2 regions of the Delftia tsuruhatensis genome follow, and region 1 is predicted to be linked to the other one. Evidence: predicted binding sites of a transcription regulator. Region 1 holds the regulator's gene; the other holds the start of a gene.

What was found. The regulator FNR, encoded in region 1, switches genes on or off when oxygen is low (the NO sensors DNR and NnrR bind a similar motif). The targets are predictions, from matches to a motif close to TTGATNNNNATCAA.
Region 2: L1Z78_RS25565 (DASS family sodium-coupled anion symporter) is a predicted target of FNR. The motif match lies at 2,273-2,286, and genes of this name have one in related genera.

The regions. Positions count from the first base shown of each region.
Region 1 is NZ_LR813084.1:4,034,344-4,038,507, forward strand. It holds gene hemN (oxygen-independent coproporphyrinogen III oxidase) at 1-1,320, opposite strand, end outside; gene fnr (fumarate/nitrate reduction transcriptional regulator Fnr) at 1,481-2,200, shown strand; gene L1Z78_RS18270 (hypothetical protein) at 2,283-2,570, opposite strand; gene L1Z78_RS18275 (FixH family protein) at 2,750-3,064, opposite strand; gene ccoG (cytochrome c oxidase accessory protein CcoG) at 3,122-4,164, opposite strand, start outside.
Region 2 is NZ_LR813084.1:5,621,686-5,625,849, forward strand. It holds gene L1Z78_RS25560 (alkylhydroperoxidase domain protein) at 1-568, shown strand, start outside; gene L1Z78_RS25565 (DASS family sodium-coupled anion symporter) at 606-2,111, opposite strand; gene L1Z78_RS25570 (hypothetical protein) at 2,406-2,723, shown strand; tRNA gene L1Z78_RS25575 (tRNA-Met) at 2,798-2,874, opposite strand; gene rplQ (50S ribosomal protein L17) at 2,896-3,288, opposite strand; gene L1Z78_RS25585 (DNA-directed RNA polymerase subunit alpha) at 3,475-4,164, opposite strand, start outside.

The DNA of each region.
Region 1 (4,164 bases):
GGCCACGCCGCGCACGAAGTACCAGCCCATGGGCGTGACCTGGAAGCCCTCGTCGCTGATCTGCACCAGGCCCTTGTCCTGCAGATCCTCCAGCGCCGCCATCTCGGGCGCGAAATATTCGCGAAAGCCCAGCAGCCAGGCCTGCTCCATGGGCTCGAACAGCACGGCGCCCTGGCACATGATGGCCATGATGACGGCGCGGCGCACCAGGTCGTCGCGCGACAGCGCCAGGCCTCTCACCACGGGCAACTGGCCGGCGTCGATGGCGTCGTAGTACTCCTCCAGCGTCTTGGCGTTCTGGCTGTAGCTGGCTCCCACCTTGCCGATGGCCGACACGCCCAGCGCGATCAGGTCGCAGTCGGGCTGGGTGCTGTAGCCCTGGAAGTTGCGGTGCAGCCGCCCCTGGCGCTTGGCCACGGCCAGCGCATCCTCGGGCAACGCGAAGTGGTCCATGCCCACATAGACATAGCCGCCGTCCATGAAAGCCGCGATGGAGCGCGAGAGCATGGCCAGCTTGTCGGCGCCCTGGGGCAGATCCTCGGAAGCGATACGCCGCTGCGGCTTGAAGCGCTCGGGCAGATGGGCGTAGGCGTACAGGGCGATGCGATCCGGCCGCAGCGCGTTGACCTGCGCCAGCGTGCGCTCGAAGGACTCGGGCGTCTGCCTGGGCAGGCCGTAGATCAGGTCCACATTGATGGAGGCAAAGCCCAGCCGGCGCGCGGCGGCCACCAGCTCGAACACCTGCGCGGCCGGCTGCACGCGGTGCACGGCGATCTGCACCTGCTCGTCGAAGTCCTGCACGCCGAAGCTCAGGCGGTTGAAGCCCAGTTCCTTGAGCACCGCCAGGCGTTCGGCGGTGACGGTGCGTGGATCGACCTCGATGGAGTACTCCCCCCCGGCCTCCAGCCTGAAGTGCTCGCGCAGCAGGCCCATCAGCGTGCGCAGCTCCTCGTCCGAGAAGAAGGTGGGCGTGCCGCCGCCCAGGTGCAGCTGGCTGACGGCCTGGCCCTTGCCGCAGTGGGCGGTGTGCAGGGCGATCTCGCGGGCCAGGTAGTCCAGGTAGACCGCAGCACGGTCATGGTGGCGCGTGACGATCTTGTTGCAGGCGCAGTAGTAGCACAGCGATTCGCAGAACGGCACATGCACATACAGCGACAAAGGCATGGCACGTGCTGCGGTACTCGATTTGCGTTGTTGCAGCGCCAGGATATAGTCCTCTGCACCAAAGGCCTCCACGAAACGGTCGGCGGTGGGGAACGAGGTGTATCGGGGCCCCGGTACGTCGAAGCGACGCAGCAGCTCTGGGGTGACAGCGGTCATGGGTTTTTTCCTCTAATACCTTGACTGTGCCGCAGGGCATCGGCCCCGTCCTTGACTCACATCAAGAGTTGTTTGAGGCACTGCTGCGACAATTTGATCCAACTCATCGCCATCCACGAGGTCACCACTGGCACGCCACTGTGCCGCTGATGTTTACTCCATGAACCTTCAGACCATCAAAGCCTCCTGCTCCAACTGCAACCTGCGCGAACTGTGCATGCCCATGGGGCTGGATGCCGAGCAGATGCAGCGCATCGACGACATCGTGGCCACGCGCCGCAAGGTCAAGCGCGGCGGCCTGCTGTTTCGCAACGGCGAGGCCTTCACCTCGCTGTATGCCATCCGCACGGGCTTCTTCAAGACCTGCGTGGCCACCGAGGACGGTCGCGACCAGGTCACGGGCTTTCAGATGGCCGGCGAGATCATCGGGCTGGACGGCATCGTCAACGACCATCACACCTGCGATGCCGTGGCCCTGGAGGATGCCGAGGTCTGCGTCATGCCCTTCGACAAGCTCGAGCACCTGTCGCGCGAGGTCACGGCCCTGCAAAACCACGTGCACAAGGTCATGAGCCGCGAGATCGTGCGCGAGCACGGCGTCATGCTGCTGCTGGGCAGCATGCGCGCCGAGGAGCGCCTGGCCGCCTTCGTGCTCAACCTGGTGCAGCGCCTGCATGCACGCGGCTTTTCCAAGTCCGAGCTGGTGCTGCGCATGACGCGCGAGGAGATCGGCAGCTACCTGGGCCTGAAGCTGGAGACCGTCAGCCGCACGTTCTCCAAGTTCGCCGAGGAGAACATCATCGAGGTGCGCCAGCGCCACCTGCGCATCCTGGACACGGATGCGCTCAAGCGCATCGTCAACAGCCAGCAATGCCAGTAGGGCATGCCAGACGCCCCTTGCGGAAATGATGAAGGCCCGCGAAAGCGGGCCTTGTTGCTTGCGGGGTGACCAGGGGAGCGGATCAGTCGCGTCCCAGTCCCTGCAGGGCCAGATCCGGGTCGGGCTCGGAGACGATGCCGTCGTTGAGGTCGCGTGCCGAGCGGCCCAGCATGATGGTCATGAGGCTGGACAGCATGGTCACGGCCCAGAACGCGAAGAAGGCCAGCGTATAGATCCCCTGGCGGGACCAGCCCAGGTCGCCGAGCCAGTGCAGCTCCAGCGGGTCCACGAAGGCAAAGACCAGCATCTCCATCACGGCGGCCGCCAGGAAGGCAGGCCAGGCAATCCACATCCAGCGTTGGGCCAACATCAGCGATCTCCTTGGGCTGTCGAGGGGCACGTTGATTGTGCGCCCCGCCAAAGCATGCCGCCAAGCCCCACGCAGCCCCGCCGGCCTGTAGGAAACCCTCACCCGTCGCGCATGCCGGAGACGGGGTTCACCATGCAAAAAAAGGCCGCATTGCGGCCTCCTGCAAGGATGCGCGGCGTTCAGCGGTCCGTGGGGTGGTCGTACGCCGGCGTGGCCGCATGGTTGCGGCCTGTGACGGCGGGCGCCAGGCTCTTGGGAACTTCGCGCGCGCCGCCTGCACGTTCATTGATCTCGATGCCGTTGCGGTAGTAGTCGGGGTCGATCACGGGGTCGGCCCCATTGATCGCGATGATGGCCGTGACCACGCCGGCCACCACCACGGCGGCCGGACCGGCCACCACGAGCCAGACATGGGCGAACTTCCACCAGGGCTTGCCGGCGTCCGGGTGCGGAGCGGACGGGGCGGCCGAAGGGACTGCGGGACTCGAAGACATGGGAAACCTCTTTCTTTCAAGCGGCACACGCGGCATGCGCCGCGCGTTCCGGGAACATTACCTGGGAACCAGGAAGACCGCCTTCTCGGACGCCCGGCCCGCACCTGCCGCCACGGCATCGATGTCGAAGAATACGGTGTGCGAGCCCGGCTCGGCGGAACCGTAGGGAATCTGCAGGCGCGCCGCGATGCCGCGCGTCTCGGCGGGGCCGACCTCGACCTCCTGCTCCGAGGCCAGCTCCAGGCCGTCCAGGCCGTGGGCGCTGATGCGGTAGCGCTGGGCCTGCTCGGTGGCGTTCATGATCTGCAGGCGGTAGACATTCTCCAGCTTGCCGCCCGCGACGATGCGCGACAGCGAGGCCCGGTCGCGGATCACGTCCACCTTGACCGACTGGCGCAGCGCCAGGCTCACGATCATGGCCGTGCTCAGGCCGACCAGCACGGCCGAGTAGATCAGCACGCGGGGCCGGAAGATGCGGCGCAGCACCTGGGCGCGCCGCCAGGCACCGGCCATGGCGTTCTGCGTGGTCAGGCGGATCAGGCCGCGCGGGTACTCCATCCTGTCCATGATGGAGTTGCAGGCGTCTATGCACAGGCCGCAGCCTATGCACTCGTATTGCAGGCCGTTGCGGATGTCGATGCCCACGGGGCAGACCTGCACGCACATCTTGCAGTCGATGCAGTCGCCCAGGCCCTGGGCCTTGTGGTCCACCTTCTTGGTGCGCGGCGCGCGCGGCTCGCCACGGCCCGTGTCGTAGCTGACGATCATCGTGTCCTTGTCGAACATGGCGCTCTGAAAGCGCGCATAGGGACACATGTACTTGCAGACCTGCTCGCGCATGTAGCCCGCATTGCCATAGGTGGCGAAGCCGTAGAACAGCACCCAGAATATCTGCCAGCTGCCCTGCAGCGCCAGCAGCTCGGCTCCCAGTTCGCGGATGGGCACGAAATAGCCCACGAAGGTGAAGCCCGTCCACAGCGCGATGGCGATCCACAGGAACTGCTTGAGCAACTTCTTCCAGAGCTTCTCGAAGGTCCAGCCGTTCTTGTCCAGGCGCATGCGGGCACTGCGGTCGCCTTCGACCTTGCGCTCCACCCACA
Region 2 (4,164 bases), 1.6 Mb from region 1:
CCAGGTCTTCACCCAGGAGCCGCTCGACTGGCTGCCATGGATTGAACCGCTGGACGAAAGCGAGCTGACCGAACGCCACCAAGCAGGCCTGGTCGATGCCTCACGCGCGCAGTCGCCCTACTTCCGCCTGCTGGCGCGCGACCCCGACACGCTGGGCGCGCGCACGCGCACCGACAAGGACATCTTCTACAACCCCGACGCCGGCCTGCCGCGCGCCGAGCGCGAGCTGGCCGCTGCGGCCACCTCGCGCGCCAATGGCTGCATCTACTGCGCCTCGGTCCATGCGCGCTTTGCCACGCACTTCTCGCGCCGGGGCGGCGACGTGCAGCGCCTGCTCGACGAAGGCCCGGGCACGGACCTGGGACCGCGCTGGAACGCCATCGTCACGGCCGCCGTGGCGCTGACCCAGACGCCGCCTGCGCTGGAGCCCGCCCACATCGATGCGCTGCGCGCCGCCGGCCTGGATGATGCCGCCATCTCCGACGTGCTGCACGGCACGGCCTTCTTCAACTGGGCCAACCGGCTCATGCTGTCGCTGGGCGAGCCGCGGCACATCGCGCCGGGCTGAGCCGTCCCGACGAAGCGGCCGGATCGGCCGCTCCCCGTCACCACAGGCCCAGCAACTTCCACCAGGCGCTGCCGGCCACGGCGAAGATCAGCAGCTCTATCACGCACATGGCCGCGCCCACGCGCCACCAGTTGCCCAGCGTGACGTAGCCGCTGCCGAAGATGATGGGCGAGGTGCCGGTGGCATAGTGGGTCAGCGTCATCATGATGGCCGAGCCGGCCGTCATCATCAGCATGAAGGGCACGACATACTCCGCCGGGATCAGTTGCGCGCCCACCGTCAGGAAGGCCAGCATCATGGCGCTGATGTGGGCCGTGGTGCTGGCGAACAGGTAGTGCGAGAACACGAAGACCCCCACCAGGATGGCGGCCACGGGCAGCCAGTCCAGGCCGCTGGCGACGATGGCGTTCTTCAGGCCCTCTGCGAACCAGGCGACCACGCCCAGCTTGTTGAGCTGCTCGGCCAGCATGACCAGGGCACCGAACCAGACCAGGGTGTCCCACGCGCTTTTCTCGGACAGCACATCATCCCAGTCGATGGTGCCGGTGATGATCAGCGTGAACAGGCCCAGGAAGGCCACCACGGTCGGGTCCAGCGTGAAGGCGGGGCCGAACAGCATCTGGGGCACGTTGGCCCACAGCAGCAGCATCATGCCGAAGGTGCCCAGCATCACGCGCTCCCTGCCCGACAGCGGCCCCATGCGGGCCATCTCGCTGCGTGCATATTCCACAGCGTTGGGCGTGGCCTTGAGCTCGGGCGGCGACAGCAGGTAGATGGCCAGCGGCATCAGCAGCAGGCACAGCAGGCCCGGCAGCAGCATGTACAGCGCCCAGGTGGTCCAGCTCAGGTGCAGGGCCTGGCCCGTGGCCTTGGCCACGAAATCCACCACCAGCGGGTTGGGCGCCGTGGCCGTCAGGAACATGGCCGAGGTGATGGGATTGGCATGGTAGTTGACCAGGGCCAGGTAGGTGCCCACCTTGCCTTGCGTCCCCTTGGCAGGGTCCGACTCGAAGGCGTTGGCGATGGACTTCATGATCGGGTGCACGATGCCGCCGCCGCGCGCCGTGTTGCTGGGCGTGAACGGTGCCAGCACCAGCTCGCAGATCGCCAGGCCGTAGCCTATGCCCAGGGTCCGCTTGCCCATCAGCGCGATGAACATCAGGCCGATGCGATTGCCCAGGCCCGTCTTCTTGAGCCCGCGCGAGATCAGGATGGCCACCACGATCAGCCAGATCAGCGGGCTGGAAAAGCTGCTCAGCGCATCGGTGATGGCGCCCTTGGACGAGCCGGATGTGACCTGGGACAGCGAGACGATGACGATGGCCATCAAGGCCATCACGCCGATGGGCATGACCTTCAGGATGATGGCCACGATGGTGGTCAGGAAGATGGCCACCAACTGCCAGCCCTTGGGCGTCAGCCCCTCGGGCACGGGCAGCAGCAACAGCCCGAACAGCACCAGGGTGGCGATCAGCGCAGGCACCAGCCGGAACGGTACGGCCGCCTTGAAGTAGCGAAACAGCGAGGCAATCTTGTCGAGCATGTGGATCCTTTGCGTTGCCAGTGCGGCGCCGACAGGCCACGCATTGCCCGGATCAAAAGCCAACAGGCTTGCACGGGCATTGGCGGCCGCGCCGCATGATTGACATCATGATGCACTGCAGCATGAACTCGGCGGTCCGCCGGGTTCCGCTCCACCGGAGTTTGACAGGCATCAAGCCCATGCCAGTAAAGCCGGTGCCCAGGCCGCTGCGCGCGCCGTGCACATGCCAGCATTCCCGGACCGGGCGCGCTTCGCCTCGGTGTACCCATGCAGTAAAACAGGAGAAAAGCCGACATGCCAGCCAACCGATTCTTGCCCGAGGAATGGGAATGCCGCCTTCAGGAAATCGACCTGGAGATCGCTCGCCACGCCGTCATCTGCAAGATTCCGCTCCTGCAGGCCGGCGTGGTGGAACGCGTGCTGGCCGACGACGCCAGCGTCTGCGGCGCAGGGCACGAGACCGCGTTCAAGACGCTGCGCGGTCTCTTGTACATGCACTACACCGAAGTGCTGCACATCAGTGAGGTGCTCAGCCCCGATGCGGCCCAGGAGATCGCCCACCGCGTGCGCCTGCGACTGGCGCAACGCCTGGGCCAGCAGCTCGGAGGCTGAGGACGGGCGGCCTTGCCTTGCGTCGGCAAGGCAAGAAAAAAGGGCTACGACACAGTCGTAGCCCTTTTCCAATTTGGTTGCGCGAGAAGGATTTGAACCTCCGACCTTTGGGTTATGAGCCCAACGAGCTACCAGACTGCTCCATCGCGCGGTATTCCAAAATTATAGCAGATTATTCAGCTGCCTTGGCTTCTGCAGCGCCTTCTTCAGCGCGTTCCACCAGTTCCACGAAGGCCATGGGGGCGTTGTCGCCCACGCGGAAGCCCATCTTCAGGATACGGGTGTAGCCACCGGGACGCTTGGCGAAACGCGGGCCCAGCTCGTTGAAGAGCTTGGTCACGCTGTCGCGGTCGCGCAGGCGGTCGAAAGCCAGGCGGCGATTGGCAACGGTGTCGACCTTGGCCAGGGTGATCATGGGCTCGATCACGCGGCGCAGTTCCTTGGCCTTGGGAACGGTGGTCTTGATGGCTTCATGCTCGATGAGCGAATTCATCATGTTCTTCAGCATCGCCAGGCGGTGCGAAGAGGTGCGATTGAGTTTGCGGAGGCCGTGACCGTGACGCATGGTGCTTTATTCCTAAGATATGTAATTAGGACTTGTGCAAACAAGGATGCAAGCCTGGACCCGTTACCGGATCTGCAGCTTGCCTCAACCGAATTTGCGCAAGTTGTTGATTAATTCGTGCAGCCGTATCAGGTACTGCCCGAGGCACTGAGGCTCTCCAAAAAGGAGAGCCCGTAATTATAGTGCTTAGCGCTTTTCCAGGCCAGCGGGTGGCCAGTTCTCGAGCTTCATGCCCAGCGTCAGACCGCGGGAAGCCAGGACTTCCTTGATCTCGTTGAGCGACTTGCGACCCAGGTTGGGGGTCTTGAGCAGCTCGTTCTCGGTACGCTGGATCAGGTCGCCGATGTAGTAGATGTTCTCTGCCTTGAGGCAGTTGGCCGAACGCACGGTGAGTTCCAGCTCGTCCACGGGACGCAGCAGGATGGGATCAAAGGCGGTTGCGGCACCACGGCCACCGGCCGGAGCATCGAAGACGCTGGCGATGTCGCCACCGTCCAGCTGTGCGAACACGGCCAGCTGTTCCACCAGGATCTTGGCGGAGGCGCGCACGGCGTCCTCGGCGGTGATCGCACCATTGGTCTCGATCTCCACCACCAGCTTGTCCAGGTCGGTGCGCTGTTCCACGCGGGCCGACTCGACGGCATAGCTCACGCGCTTGACGGGCGAGAACGAAGCGTCCAGCACGATGCGGCCGATCGACTTCGTGGACTCGTCGCCATAGCGGCGCACGTTGCCGGGCACGTAGCCACGGCCCTTCTCGACCTTGATCTGCATGTCCAGCTTGCCGCCTTGCGACAGGTTGGCGATGACATGATCAGGGTTGATGATCTCCACGTCATGGGGCGTCTGGATGTCGCGCGCCGTCACGACGCCTTC